Regions from separate parts of the Rossellomorea oryzaecorticis genome, predicted to be linked through region 2. Evidence: riboswitches for the same ligand, from Rfam matches in the RefSeq annotation. Region 2 holds a riboswitch; the other holds the start of a gene.
What was found. A riboswitch is a leader RNA that binds a small molecule or an ion and turns the genes downstream of it on or off. The one in region 2 is predicted to bind thiamine pyrophosphate.
Positions count from the first base shown of each region.

Region 1 (7,439 bases), on a different contig from region 2:
GGTTGCCCCGACCAAATAGTGATTCCCCCGTTTTGGGACAATGTAGCATTCTTTTGTGAAGATTGTCCTTTCCACCAGCTGTTTACAAGCACTAACTGAAACGCACTCACCTTTAACTGGTAATCCGCATATTTCAAACCCGGCACCTCTCAGTATCTTGCTGCTCCAAGCTCCCCCTGCGACGATCACTTCCTGGGAATGATACGTTTCATGTAAAGTCTTCACTCCGATGCATCTGTTCCTTTCCATGAGAAAGCTTATAACTGGTGTGTATTCCTGTATGTATGCACCGAGTTTCACGGATGATTTTGCAAGAGCCCGGGTAAGTTTGCCTGCAGAAACATTTCCGTCCCTGTATGCATACAAGCCACCGTGATGATTCCCTTTTGATAACTTTGGTTCTAATCTTGCCACGTCTTCTTCCGACAGCCACTCAACATCTGTACTTAGCTGCAAGATTTTCATCATTTGGCCTTTTTCAATTTCTGAACAGGCAGGTTTGATCATCCCATTATGTGAAAGTTCTATGTCTATTCCGCTTATTTCCTTTAACTCTCGTGACAGCTCCGTGAACATATCCCTGCTTCTTAAAGCAGCGTTCAATAAATTTTGGTCACCAATGAATTCACTATGCACCCCCAGCATACCTGCTGCTGCAGATGATGCTTCACCTCCTATTTTGTTCTTCTCAATAAGGAGTACTTTTTTCTTTCTTTTGCTCAGCTGGTAGGCGATTGAACATCCAATTACACCAGCGCCCACAATAATGACATCATAGGACTTACTCAAAAACCCCCGCCTCCTTCCAGATTCATCCGATATTCGTATGCGGTGCTTTCCGGGTCTTCGGCCAGGAAAATACCGGACAAGACCGCTATGCCTGCCGCACCCGTGCAGATGATATCCTTTGTGTTTCCCGGTTTGATGCCGCCGATTGCAATGACAGGAAGGTCCACTGCATCCACTACCGCTTTAAGGTTCTTTGTTCCCATTCCATCCTTTCCCTTTTTAGAAGGGGTGCTGAATACGTTTCCATATACAAGGTAATCCGCTCCCTCAACTTGGAGGGAGACCGCTTCATACACTGAATGAACAGACCTCCCTGCCTTCAAGTCGGGGAAGCTCCTTTTCACATCCGAGACTCTTAAGCTATGACAGCCAAGATGAGCACCGCGGATCTCCATTACAGAAGCCACATCCACTCTGTCATTGATGATGATTTTTTCAGGAGGAAGGCCTCCCTCTATCAATAATGTGACAGCCTCTGCCAATTCCCTTGCTGTCCAGGTTTTTTCCCTGATGTGGAGAAAATCAATATAAGATCTGACGGCCAATGAAATACTGATCATTTCATTCATCTCTTGCTGACCTGTTGTTATAACATGTAACTGTCTCTTCATACGACCGCCTCCTATCCTTGATAACGTACATCCCCGGCCGGGAAGACCGGAAATACTGCCGCAGCTTGCCAGCCGAACACCAGCATGGCGGAGATCATTACAATAAAAAATACATCATATTTTGAAAAATCTGTTTGGTAAAAGTACGTCCTTTTACCGCTTCCATTAAATCGCTTAGCCTCCATTGCCACTGCAATCCGATGTGCTCTCCTTATGCTTTGGGCAAGCAGCGGCAGCGCCGAGGACCGAAATGTGAAAAGCAATCCAGCTATGCCTTTTTTCCGGTTAAGACCCCTTACATTCATAGCCCGGCGGATTGTCAAGAATTCCTCTGCTAAAATGGGGATTATTCTGAATCCAGCCATAAAACTGTAAGCGTATTTAGGTTTCAGCCTAAGCTGCAGCATCAAAGAATAGAAGAGCATCACCGGCCTGGTTGATAACGTAAATAGCAATCCAAGCAGCCCAAAAAGTAATGCCCTGAAACCAATATGAAGGCCCCGGTAAAAGCTTTCCTCTGAAATTTCGATAAGTCCCCACTTCAGCCAAATCACGTCTCCCTTACCAAATAAGATCATGGAAGAGGCAGTAGAAACGAACATCAGGATAAAAGGCAGAAACAGCAGGAATTTGACTTTCCATGTAAGTCCAGAGCAAAACCAGAACAGCAAAAAAGAAAATACCGTTAAATAGAAAAGGATATTTAATTGATGGATCATCAAACTCAGGAGGAACAGGAGAACCAGGATGATGAGTTTGAAACTTGGGTTGACCCCGTGCATCCAAGTCTTATTGTGCAGGATGTCTTGCTTCACATTGATCCCTCCTTTGCTGCGGTTGATATAGAGCAAGCTTCATCCTTAATCAATTCCCCCTTCTCAATCGTCCATACTCTATCCGACACGGCCTTTGCCACTTCGATGTCGTGAGTGACCATAAGGATGGTGGAACCTTGATGCTGCAGCTCTTTCAGCATATGCAGTAATTGAAACGTATTCACTGCATCCTGACCGAAAGTAGGTTCATCCAGAAGAATGACATCCTGGCTGATCAGAATGGAAGCCGCGACACTCAATCGTCTCTTTTGCCCCATGGATAACTGAAACGGATGCAAATGGCTGCATTCTTTCAAATTGAACCGTTCCAGCATCTCCCCTGTCCTTTGATCCAGCTCAGCCCCGCTGATTTTTTTCAGCTTGATGCTGAAGGCGATTTCGTCATATGCGGTATTTGCAACAAATTGAAATTCGGGGTTCTGAAAAACAAATGAACAATGTTCAAGTATATTCTCTTTGGTTTTATTAAGGCCAAATAACTCGTATCTTCCAGTTGTTTTAATGAATTGCATCAGTCCATGGAGAAAGGTTGATTTTCCGGCTCCGTTTCTTCCAAGGATAGAAATCCATTGACCTCTGTTTGCAGAAGCATGTTCAACCGTTATTTTTGGAGTCTTATTCAGATATCCTTTAAAATGCTCTATTTCTAACGCTGTTTCATCCGAAAAGATATGCCTTTTCCTCTTGAATGATCTTAAGTAGTCTTTACGTGCGCCCGGATACCAGACGCCATCCTTCTTGATGGTCTCATAATGTTCTGTAAGGACTTTTTCTGTCTTTCCATCTGCAATCACTTCTCCAAACTTGTTGAAGAGGATGATCCGGTCGATCAATTCGACAACCTGATCCAGCTTATGTTCAACGATGACCACCGTTTTTTCCTTACTGATCCTTTTGATTGTGTTCCAAATTTCCTTTGTTCCTTCCTGATCCACTAAAGCGGTCGGTTCATCCAAAAAAAGTGTATCCGGCTCCATCGCAAGGACCGCAGCGATGGCCAGCCTTTGCTTCATCCCTCCAGACAGATCAGAAATCTTGATATGGGGGTTCTGAAAGTTCAAACCCACTTTTTGAAGCAGTTCCTGAATGATTTCATCCATATTTTCTCTCGGTACATTCAGATTTTCAAGGACGAATGCCATCTCCTCGTCCACATAAGGCATGCAAAACTGCGCGTCCGGATCTTGGAACACATAACCCCAGGAGGAAGGATATGAAATGGATGATACTTTCATCGGCACTTCATACGAATGGGGGATCAGCCCCGCACATACGTTAAGCAGCGTTGATTTTCCGCATCCGGAAGGACCGAGGAGAAGGACCTTCTCCCCCTGACCGATCGAAAGTGATAAATCTTTAAACAGTAATTGCTTTTCTCCCTGAAACTTCAACCTTAATTTCTTGATCTCCACTGCGACTCACACCTATCTGTCAAGAGCTTCGTAATCTTCTTTTTCTGCAGGTCTCACAAGGCTTGTCACACCCGTTCGTTCCAGGGCCTTCACAAGATAGAAAGCCCCCATTCCAGATATCAATATCGAACCAAGTAATCTTGCCCCCAGGAATAAAAGCAGATTCCATACAGCCAGATCTCCTATATAGCCTTTGTAACTATCCATTAAGATCGATCCAAATGCTGACATCACAGCAGCGAGACTAATGATGAACAGGCTGTTTCGTTTATACTTAGTAACAAAGAATACCGCCTCAGCAAATAACCCCTGCACAACCCCGAAAAGGAGGACCTCAAGTCCCCATTCCGATCCCATTAGAAATTCACCGGATGAAGCCGCAATCTCGGCGAGCAGGGCGACGCCAGGCTTACGGATGATCAAGAATGCAACCGTTGCTGCCATGAACCACATCCCATAGATGAGTTGATCTGCGTGCAGGCCAAATGGCTTTATCATGTTGTATAAAGGGCCCCAGACTTTGTAAATAATACCGAATCCGATCGAGATGACAACCGTGACCAAAATGTCCGTCAATTTCAGCTTTGCCATTTACTTCACCTGCTTTCCTGTATTTTTCATGAGGTGGTATTCAAATGGCCATTCTTCCATGGAGTAGGCCATTTCCCAGAATTGGAGCTCATATATACTGCTGATCATAAATAGCTCTTTCATCAAAGCTTTTTCTTCCTCAGATGCTTTTTCAGCCAGCTGATCCAACCGATTGATTTGCTCTTTCACCAGCTCTCCGAACCATTCACCGCCATAAGCTGAAATCCATTCCTTATAAATCGGTTCATCAGGAGTAAACATGTTAAGGCGCTCCCCGACTTCATGGTAAAGCCAATAACAGGGCAGGATTGCAGCGAGAATTTCTTTTAGCCCTCCGAATTGTGCTGCCCTGTACATATGGGAAGTATAAGCGTAGGCGGTCGGAGAAGGCTTGAATCGTTTCTTTTCCTCCTCTGTAATACCAAGTTGAACAGAGAATGTTTCATGCAGGGATAATTCTGCTTCATTCGTTCCCTGTGCGTGAGCTGCCATTCTTGATGTCGTATGTAAATCTGGTGCTTTGGCAGCTCCCAATGATTGGACCCTTGAAAAGTGAGATAAATAATACGCATCCTGCAGGATGTAGTAACGGAAGTTGTCGAGCGGCAGCGTACCGTCCCCGATCCCTCTTACAAACGGGTGATTAAAGCTCGCCTCCCAGACCTCATCGACTTCTTTCCTTAATTCATTTGAAAATGTCATCATAGACTCTCCTTTTCCACGACGACCCATCTCAGGGAAAAATAAAAAGCCACTTTCCATACGCAAAAAGCGAACAGAAAGTGGCTTGAAAAGGCATCACACCAAAATAATATGTAACCTTCAAACACCACTTCCCTACGCTGGTCTCAACCAGATCAGGTTCAAAGGGTCTTAAAGTCACACTTTAATCTCAGCCTTCATGAAAGGCACCCCTAGTGGATCGTCATATGAAATTTTGAATTCGATGTTATCGTAACATGAATATATTTCTTGTCAATCTTTTTTTACTTGAACCAGCCTTTTTCTTTGGAATGTGTAATGGCTTCAATGCGATTTTTCACTTCGAGCTTATCAAGGATGGTGGAAATGTAGTTACGTACCGTTCCTGTCTTCAATTGGAGTTCATCGGCGATTTCTTTTGTGTTTTTTCCATCTGCCACCAATTCCAGCACCTCTTTCTCCCGGTCAGTCAAAGGATTCTCTTCACTGTACATATCATCCATCAATTCAGGGGCATACATTCTTTTCCCCTGCATGACAAGTCGAATGGAGGTTGCCAGCTCTTCACTGGGGCTGTCCTTCAATAAATAGCCTTTAACCCCGGCTTTGATTGCCCGCTGAAAGTAACCGGAACGGGCAAATGTCGTCAGAATGATGACTTTGCATTCTTCCCCTTTTAATTCTTCCGCTGCTTCAAGCCCTGTTTTCTCGGGCATTTCAATATCCATCATACATATATCAGGCTTCAGTCGGCGGACGAGGGAAATCGCTTCTTCCCCATTGCTCGCCTTCCCCACTACTTCAAGGTCATCTTCCAAATCAAGCAATGATCCCAAAGCGCCGAGCATCATGCGCTGATCTTCTGCGATTACGATGCGAATCATCTTAATCCCTCCCTATCTGCTTGATTACTTTTGGCACTCTCATGATCAGTATCGTGCCTTTATCGGAAATGATATCGAGCGTCCCGTTTACAAAGTCCAGACGCTCCTCCATCCCTCTTAATCCGCAGCCTCTCGACAAGTCTTTATCCTTGCTGAGACCGATGCCATTGTCTTTTACCTTTATCGTCAGTTCATTGTCATGATCTTCGATGGTTATTTCACATAAATCCGCCTTGCTGTGTTTCACGACGTTTGTGACGGCTTCTTTCAGGCACATGCTCAATATATTTTCAAGAAAGAGTGATGTGGCTGGTATAGGGGTTTCTTCATCTATGATCAATTCAATATCTGCCGCTTTAAGGATCTGTTTGATTCTGACCATTTCATCTTCCAGACGAATCCCGCGCATTTGTGAGACCATCGTCCTAACCTCAGAAAGTGCTGTCCTCGCTGTTTGCTGCACATCTTTCAACTCTTCTTTTGCCTGTTCGGGATCTTTGTGAATCAGTTTCCGAGCCAAGTCACTTTTTAAACCTATGAGGGACAGCTTTTGCCCTAACGTATCATGCAGATCCCTTGCTATCCGCTGTCTTTCCTCTTGTTTGACAAGTTCTGATATCCGTTTATTCGCATCTTCCAGCTTTTCTTCAAGCCAACCTTGTTTGTTGCGATTGTATATGTTGAAAGGAAGCAGGATTACACTGATCCAGATAATCAGGATGAACGGTATTTGGGAAAGAAAGAGAGCTGCCTGTTCAACGAATTTATAGTTGATCGATGCAGTTGTAAGTACAAGGTGAATAACATACAGCGTCAAGAAAGCGATTCGATTTTTTATATTCCCGTTATAGTAAGCTATGTAAAATGCAAAATAAATAAAATTAAACTGAATGGTCATCGTGATGGAAATGGCAATTAATAATGATGTCCACACATACACCGGCCAATTTTTTGATAGGAAAGCAAGCCGTAAGAAAATAAAGAATAATATCGTCAGTGTTATGCCGACTATGATTTCAATTGAAGAAGATGATTGAAAGATAAAGTAAAAAGGGAGAATGCTTATGATACTCCAAATATAAGGTGAAATACCTGAGCTCTTTTGAATTTTAATCAATTTATCCGGAAGCTGCACGATCAATACCCCGTTCGTATGAATGTTTGTTGTTATCTTACCATATCCGTCATTGAAGTGATAAATGAAGAGCGTATACAATTGGGATGTATATGCTCTTCAACATGACTTTTAGTATTTGCGGTTTTGGATGGCGATTTGTTTTAACATAAGTTCATGGGATTTTTTGATGATATCTGTAAGAACGTCACCTTTGTATATTCTGCCAATCTTCGCTTTTTCCTGGTAATATTCAACAATTTCGTCCAATTGTTGAGCTGTTTCTTTGTCGACCCTGACGTTAAGCTGGATTCTATCATTGGTGCTCATAAAGTGTTTAACCCTCCAAAAAACGATGTGCTATCAATTGATAGCATCATTATAGCATACTCTTTCATTATGATACATCCTATTCCGACAATGTTTTCAGCAGTTTGATGTATTAAATCTTTTTTTGCATAAAAAAACATCTTATCCAGAAAAGATAAGATGTTTACAGT
Region 1 is NZ_JBJOSA010000005.1:15,545-22,983, reverse strand. Features, by position in the region: gene thiO (glycine oxidase ThiO) at 1-789, opposite strand, end outside; gene ACKA06_RS07575 (thiamine phosphate synthase) at 786-1,400, opposite strand; gene ACKA06_RS07570 (energy-coupling factor transporter transmembrane component T family protein) at 1,412-2,215, opposite strand; gene ACKA06_RS07565 (ABC transporter ATP-binding protein) at 2,212-3,648, opposite strand; gene ACKA06_RS07560 (ECF transporter S component) at 3,661-4,239, opposite strand; gene tenA (thiaminase II) at 4,240-4,941, opposite strand; TPP riboswitch at 5,057-5,165, opposite strand; gene ACKA06_RS07550 (response regulator transcription factor) at 5,226-5,825, opposite strand; gene ACKA06_RS07545 (sensor histidine kinase) at 5,827-6,942, opposite strand; gene ACKA06_RS07540 (hypothetical protein) at 7,072-7,269, opposite strand; gene ACKA06_RS07535 (DUF6509 family protein) at 7,439-7,439, opposite strand, start outside.
Region 1: linked by a shared signal. The riboswitch ahead of tenA (thiaminase II) and the one ahead of thiT (energy-coupled thiamine transporter ThiT) in region 2 are both predicted to bind thiamine pyrophosphate.

Region 2 (7,439 bases):
TCTGATTTTTCGGTTGTCATCTTGGACATCAGGGATAATAATATTCTGTTCACAAAACCGGTGGAGAAAAAGACGATCAGCCTGGCGAAGTCCATACACGTATGTGTATATCTGTTCTTTTTGACCGGAGCTATGACCGTCATCCCGCTGATTGTCGCGTTGATCAATCAGGGGTTTTGGTTTTTCCTCCTGTTCCTGGTCGGGATCATCCTGTCCGACATCCTGATTGTCGTATTCACCGCACTCCTTTATTATCTTATCCTGAAATATTTTGACGGGGAGAGATTGAAGGATATCATCAACTATGTCCAGATCGGCCTGTCGATCGGGCTTGCTGTCGGTTATCAGGTCGTCGCCACATCCTTTGAATTGGTTGATCTGCAGGTGAACTTCACCGCAGAATGGTGGCAGATCTTTTTCCCGCCGATGTGGTTCGGTTCCTTATTTGAGTGGGTATTAAACGGAGCGGATAATCCTTTGATCATCCTGTTCTCGGGTCTGGCCGTTTTGTTTCCATTTGCTGCATTGGCTCTTTATATCAAAATCCTTCCCTCCTTTGAGAGGAATCTGCAGAAACTCAATTCTCATGGGGGAAAGAAGGCAAAGAAGTCCAATTTGATCGGAAAAAGCCTGATGAATCTCATGTGCAGCAAGGAAGAGCGTGCATTTTACCAATTTGCACATTATATGATGAAGAATGAGCGGGAGTTTAAACTGAAGGTTTATCCCGGACTCGGATTCGCAATCATCCTGCCGTTTATTTTCATCTTCAACTTTTTGAGGACGTCTTCTTTTGACGACCTTTCTGTAAGCATGGTGTACCTCTCCATCTATACAAGCCTGACCGTCATCCCGACGGTCGTGATGCAGCTTGGATATTCAGGAAAATACAAAGGGGCGTGGATCTATAAAGTGGCGCCTGTGGAAAAGAATGCACCGATCCACAAAGGGACCCTGAAAGCGTTCCTGGCAAAACTTTATATCCCATTGTACGTGGTGATGGCGGTATGCTTCCTTTATCTGTTCGGCCTTAAGCTGCTCCCGGAGCTCATCATTGTCCTGATCAGCGCGCTCATCTACACGGTTGTTTGTTACAAGCTGCTGAGCAGCGGTCTTCCGTTTTCGGATAGTTTCGATGGGGTAAAACAAAGCGACGGCTGGAAGGTGCTGCCGTTTTATATCATCATCGGTGCATTTGTCGGCCTTCATTTTTTGGCAGTGAAAATGAATTATGGTGTGTATGTCTATTTGCTTCTCCTGTTGGTTGTGAATTTCTTTGTATGGAAATTTTCGTTCAAGGATTGAGATATGGACGGAACATAATTGAGGTGCATAAAAAACAAAGAGCTGGGCATCCCTGTATGGGTGCTTAGCTCTTTGTTTTTGAGGGAAGTATATGGAGAGGATAGACACAATCTGGAGCGGATGTCATATATATAGGAATGCAGACATTTGAGTTTACGCTTAAACATTTCCTTTGACGAAGAAAGTTTCCTTGATGCAAAATAGACGTATCAGAAAAAAGATGGGAGGAACGGGTATATGATGGATTGGTTTACAGCATTGAATCCGACCATGCAGGCGCTGCTGGGCGGAACGATGACGTGGGGACTTACAGCGCTCGGAGCGGCCACGGTATTTTTCTTCACGAAAATCGAAAAACACACGATGAACATGATGCTCGGATTTGCGGCAGGGGTCATGATTGCGGCGTCCTTCTGGTCGCTATTGGCGCCGTCCATAGAATTCAGTGAACAGAACGGACATATTCCATGGCTCGCACCGGCAATCGGATTTCTGCTCGGAGGAGTCTTTATCAGGCTTCTTGACTTCGTGGTTCCCCATCTTCATCTCGGTAATGCCCAGGATAAGGCGGAAGGACCGCAGACGAAGTTCAAGAAATCGACGCTCTTGTTCCTGGCCATCACTCTTCACAACATCCCTGAAGGCCTGGCCATCGGTGTCGCCTTCGGGGCTGCGGCGCTCGGAATCGGTGATGCAACGGTAATCGGAGCCCTCGGTCTTGCAATCGGAATCGGAATCCAGAATATGCCCGAGGGGGCTGCGCTCTCAATCCCATTACGGGGAGAAGGAATGTCACGTGCGCGTGCTTTCAATTACGGCCAGCTTTCTGCCATCGTGGAGCCGATCTCAGCCGTCCTCGGGGCGGCCGCCGTCATCCTTGTCCAGCCCATCCTGCCCTATGCACTGGCATTCGCGGCAGGAGCGATGATCTTCGTCGTCGTCGAAGAGCTCATCCCCGAATCACAATCCTCCGGAAGCACCGACCTGGCAACGCTGGGTCTGATGGCCGGGTTTGTTGTGATGATGATTTTGGATGTTTCGTTGGGGTGAATTAATTATAGTTTGTTAATGAGGTGTGCAGGTTGGGCTGCACGCCTTTTTTATGGTTTAAGAAATGTCATCAGCAAGGTGGACCCTTGAGGTGTTTACTAAACGGACTGCAGCAATAGATCATGGAGGGTTTGTTGGGTGTAAGGAGATATGACGTTTCTTAGGGTTTTGTGTAAAAAGCTCCTTTACCTTTACCATGAGGGATCAAGCCGGAATTCTGAAGGATATGAAAGGCCACTTTACGGGAAGGAAGGCAAAGGAAGCGTCTTAATTCATTGTTTGTCATTTTACTGTTTACCAAAAGGAAATAATCTTCAATGGCTTTCAGGTGACCAGATGGGGACTGCTTAGAACATTTTGGACATAGCCAGGATTTACTGATTCTTATCATCGGGAAGTTTCCGCAATGTTCACATTGGACCCCCGGGAGGATTTCCTCCTTCGTAAGGTTATACGTTTGCAAGTAATTCGAAGGGGCATCTTCGTGATGGGTAAGAATGAGCTTCTTGATCTTTTTCAGTGTTTTATCTGTCAAAGTGTTCGTTTTGTAGAGATGGTTTAATTGTATAATCCGGTCGATGACATTTTGAGAATGAATGATATTAAGATATGGAGATTGGGCTTCCGGGCGGGAGGTATACTCAATGGTAGTGGATGGATTGCTGATGACGACGAGGTATTCGATGGGGAGCAGGGGTATCTTATGAAGCGATAACCACTTTTGAAGGAAGTGCTTTTGCCGTCTGACTTGGGAAATCGGATCGATAAATCCTTCTTGTGTGTCTTTGTAAATCCTTGTACATTGTTTGATCTGTGGGTCGATCCTGACGATTCCGGAGACGTTTTTCACTTCAATAGCCAGGATGTAGTAAGGAGTCAGCAGGAGGGTATCGATTTGAAAGTAGTGGGGGTCGAGGGGAAGGCGGATGTCGAAGAAGAGCCAGTAATTTTTCCCGGTCAGGAAGCTCAAATGATAATCGACGGCTTTTTCACCGTTGTAGCCGGCCTTTCTTTTCTTCAAATCAAGCTCGATCAGGGGCTTTGTTTCATGAAAGGGGGCGAGCCGCGTCAATAAAGCTTCGTTTTCCAGTATTTTTAACGGGATTGTTCGTTCTTTTAGTATCAAAACATCACTCCTTAAAGGTTGATATAGGTTTATTCGCCATAGAGAGGGAAAATCCCTCTATTAAATTTGTAATAAATGGAATATTATTGTAGATATGATCCATTTTAAGGATTTATGTTCCATTCTGGAGAAATATGTTCCATTCTGCGAATTTATGATCCTTTAAGAATGATTCTAATTAACAGAGGTCGGCCATGCTATGCGACCTCAACTATGGGGCTGGGTGACAAGCCGGAAAACACCAATACGAACCAAACCCAAAAGGAACATACATATTCACTACAAAAACCCCAAAAGGAGCACCCAATGAAAATAGGACTAATCAGACACTACAAAGTAAAAAGGGGATATCCGAATTCAATCGTGTCCTCGGCTGAATTGATGAAGTGGGTGGAAGAATATGAAGCTTCAGATGTAGAAGAAAATGATGTGGATCTGAACGGGATTGAATGGAAGTCCTGCTATTCGAGCAGCATGCAGCGAGCAGAAATCACGGCACGCAGCATCTACGACAGGGATATCATTTTCCTGGATGAATTAAGGGAGGTTCCGTTATCACCGCTCTTTCCTCCGAAGCTGAAGCTGCCGCTGTTCATTCATTTGCTCGGCATCCGCCTGGCTTGGTGGTTCAACCATCCGTCGCAGGCTGTAAGCAAGAAAGAGGTTCTGGAAAAGATAAATAAAGTCTTAGACAGGGTCATCTCAGAGAATCAGGACGTATTGATTGTAGGGCACGGCGGAGTGATGATGTTCATGAGAAAGGAACTGATCAGGCGCGGGTTTTCGGGTCCTGCATTCAGAAGGCCGCAAAATGGTGTGGTCTACCTTTTTGAAAAAGAAAATGAAAAAGGATGATCCCAACCCGCGGGCTCATCCTTTTGTTCATTATTAACTATATCACGCGGACCCCGGAGACGCTTCACAGAGTCTAAACACTCAAATCAAAACAGCCGGGCCGTTCAAGGAATCGATTTATCAAGCAGGATCAGCTAGGCCGTTGTGACGCCTAGAATTTTCGCGCCAAAAATCAATCCTGAACCAACAGCAAAATCTTGCCTTCATCCAGCTTTTCTTCGTACTGATCGGCTTCCTCTTTGGAAAAGCCCATCTCCTGAAGCTGGTTGCGCAGTTCGTCGCCTTTGCTTAAGATCATATTTCCGACAGCTGTACCGATGCCCGTTTCCCTTGCGCCGATTTCATTCGCGTTCGCATTGTCGGCCACACGCTCTGTGCGGTCATCGTCATGTGATAGTACATATAGGTTCTTTTTGCTTATGCCTTGAGAAGATAATTTTTCAACTTCAGAAATCAGTTCCTTATCATTGTAGAATTCCTTAACAGTTGGTTTCAAGTGAATCTCCTCCATAGTCATTTTCGTTTACAGTCGTTCTTTTCCCGTTTTGTAAAAAGATAAACATGGCCGCCTCGCGATTTCAGAAGGGCAGAATGGGGAATAGTTAACCATATCAGTTTATACAGAAAGGAAGGGATGGAAGGTGAAAGAGCAGCATACCCTTGAAGAAATAAAGAATACGATACATTCAGAAAAAATGGTGCTTTTATATATTTCACGGCCGAATTGCTCTGTGTGTCATGCTTTGCTGCCGCAGGTGGAAGAAGTGTTGAAAAAGTATCCAAGCATAAAAGCTGTACATGCGGATGCGGAAGAAGTTCCTGAGATTGCAGGAGAGTATTCTATTTTCACCGTACCTGTTTTGATTGTGTTTATCGAAGGGAAAGAGATGATGAGGAAGGCCCGATTTGTCCCGATCGATGAACTGGACAGCGGATTATCGAGGATGATCTCCGCTCTTGAAGATTAAACAAACGTTTGATTAAAAGAACCGGGTCCTTGCGCTGCAAGGGATGAGGGAGTTAAACGATCGTTTAAGATTATTCTGGAGGGCTGCCTCCTCGTGGCAGCCCCGTCCTGTCAGTAATAGTGACACTGCATGCTTATTCTAAAAACAGTTCAAAAAGTAGCTCTTTTGTCATGTCCTGCTGAATAGGTATATAATAGAGATAATACACGGAAGATTCAGAATTATTTCCGTAGGAAGGAGGGAATGGATGCTGAGGTTGTCCAGAGCAAGTAAAGTTACCATTTCAGTTGCTGCTATTATTCTATTTATCGCTGCCAACCAGATTACGTTTGTTCAACACTTTACTGCCCGAGCGGCCACCAAACTTTATGTGGGATGGAAGTATAACCATCTCGACCTTGAATACGAAGACGTGGAGTTTTCTCCGCAATTCGGCGATTACTCGGTTGCCTATAAAGATAAAGAAGGCAGAGTCTATGGTTTCATGGTTGCCCCTAAGTCGATGCCGGTTATCATCCTGCACGATCCGCTTAATGAAAGTCCTTGATCGTTTCCTTCAATTTCATGTCCGCAATTTCTTTTACTATTGGATGTTTTCGTGTATAATACGTACTGAATTATAATTTAATAAACGTGACCACAAGGGGAGCGATTTGCTGAGAGTGAACGGCACTGCCTGTTCTGACCCTTTGAACCTGTTAGTTAGTACTAGCGTAGGAATGTGGATGATATAGGATCACTATGCCTATTTGAATTGACTGACTCTCCCTTATGGTTTCGTTTTAAAAAAGGGGAGATTTTTTTTATGAAATCTTTAAGTTTGGTCGTCATGATCGAAGCTGCATTGATGGCTGCATTTGCGTTGATTCTGGACCTGCTGCCGTCGATTGATCTTTCGCCGAGTATTTCCATTTCGTTCTCGATGGTGCCTATCTTCATCCTGGCATTCCGAAGAGGGGTGAAAGCGAGCCTGCTGGCCGGATTTGTGTGGGGTGTCCTGCAGGTGGCGCTCGGCAATGCGTGGATTGTCACACCTGTTCAAATGATCATTGAGTATTTCATTGCCTTCACGTTCATTGGATTTGCGGGTGTCTTTGTCAACCGCATCCAGCAGTCACTGCGTTCCGAAAATAAATCCAAGGTGTATGCCTGGATTATCGCGGCAACCGTACTTGGAAGTGCGGCCCGTTATTTCTGGCATTTCATCGCCGGCTTCATTTTCTTTAAAGAGTATGCGCCGGAAGGCATGTCGCCGGTCCTGTTCTCACTTTTTGCAAACGGGGTGACGATGCTCGGTTCGGCAGTGTTGTGTTCAATCGTGCTTGTCCTCTTGAGTGCCACTGCTCCGCGCCTGATCAGGCAGGGTGTGAATGCACAGCATGATCAGCGGAAAGCTTCATAAATACGTGTAAGGCCAGCCGATCCCAAATCCGGGGTCGGTTTTTTCATGTCTTCATTGCTTAGAGGCACACTTATCCTATAAACTATACCTATTCAAAAAATGCGCATGGAGAGATCTTATGGAAGCAAAAATGATAAGAAGGTATGACATAATGGAAGTTTGTCTGCTGGCAGGAAAGATCATGCTGCAGAGCGGGGCGGAAACGTATCGGGTCGAGGATACGATGATGAGGATTGCGGCTTCCTACGGGATCAAAGAATCGCACAGCTATGTGACACCGACCGGGATCATCTTTTCCATCGAAACGGATGAACCGACCAAAACCAAGCTGATCCGCATCAATGAGCGGTCGACCGATCTTGAAAAAGTCACCCTTGTGAACGGGATTTCAAGGAAGATCAGCGAGGGCTTATACAGCATAGAAGAGGCTTACAGCGAGCTGGAGGAACTTGAGAAATCGGATCATTCCTATTCCTTTTTGGTTCAGGTTTTTGCCGCATCAATCGCGAGCGGATGTTTTCTGATTATGTTCCTTGGAAGATGGGATGATTTTATCCCAGCGTTCATTACGGGAGGTGCCGGCTATATGAGTGTCGTGTATTTGCATCGGTTCGTACCGATTAAATTCTTTGCAGAGTTCCTTGCGTCGTTCATTATCGGGATTCTATCCTTTATGTTTGTCCACTTCGGGGCGGGACAGGAGCTGGATAAAATCATCATCGGTTCGGTCATG
Region 2 is NZ_JBJOSA010000001.1:365,489-372,927, reverse strand. Features, by position in the region: gene ACKA06_RS01825 (hypothetical protein) at 1-1,305, shown strand, start outside; gene ACKA06_RS01820 (ZIP family metal transporter) at 1,543-2,355, shown strand; gene ACKA06_RS01815 (nuclease-related domain-containing protein) at 2,516-3,481, opposite strand; gene ACKA06_RS01810 (histidine phosphatase family protein) at 3,788-4,336, shown strand; gene ACKA06_RS01805 (general stress protein) at 4,509-4,832, opposite strand; gene ACKA06_RS01800 (thioredoxin family protein) at 4,945-5,304, shown strand; gene ACKA06_RS01795 (hypothetical protein) at 5,552-5,851, shown strand; TPP riboswitch at 5,937-6,041, shown strand; gene thiT (energy-coupled thiamine transporter ThiT) at 6,110-6,706, shown strand; gene ACKA06_RS01785 (threonine/serine exporter family protein) at 6,825-7,439, shown strand, end outside.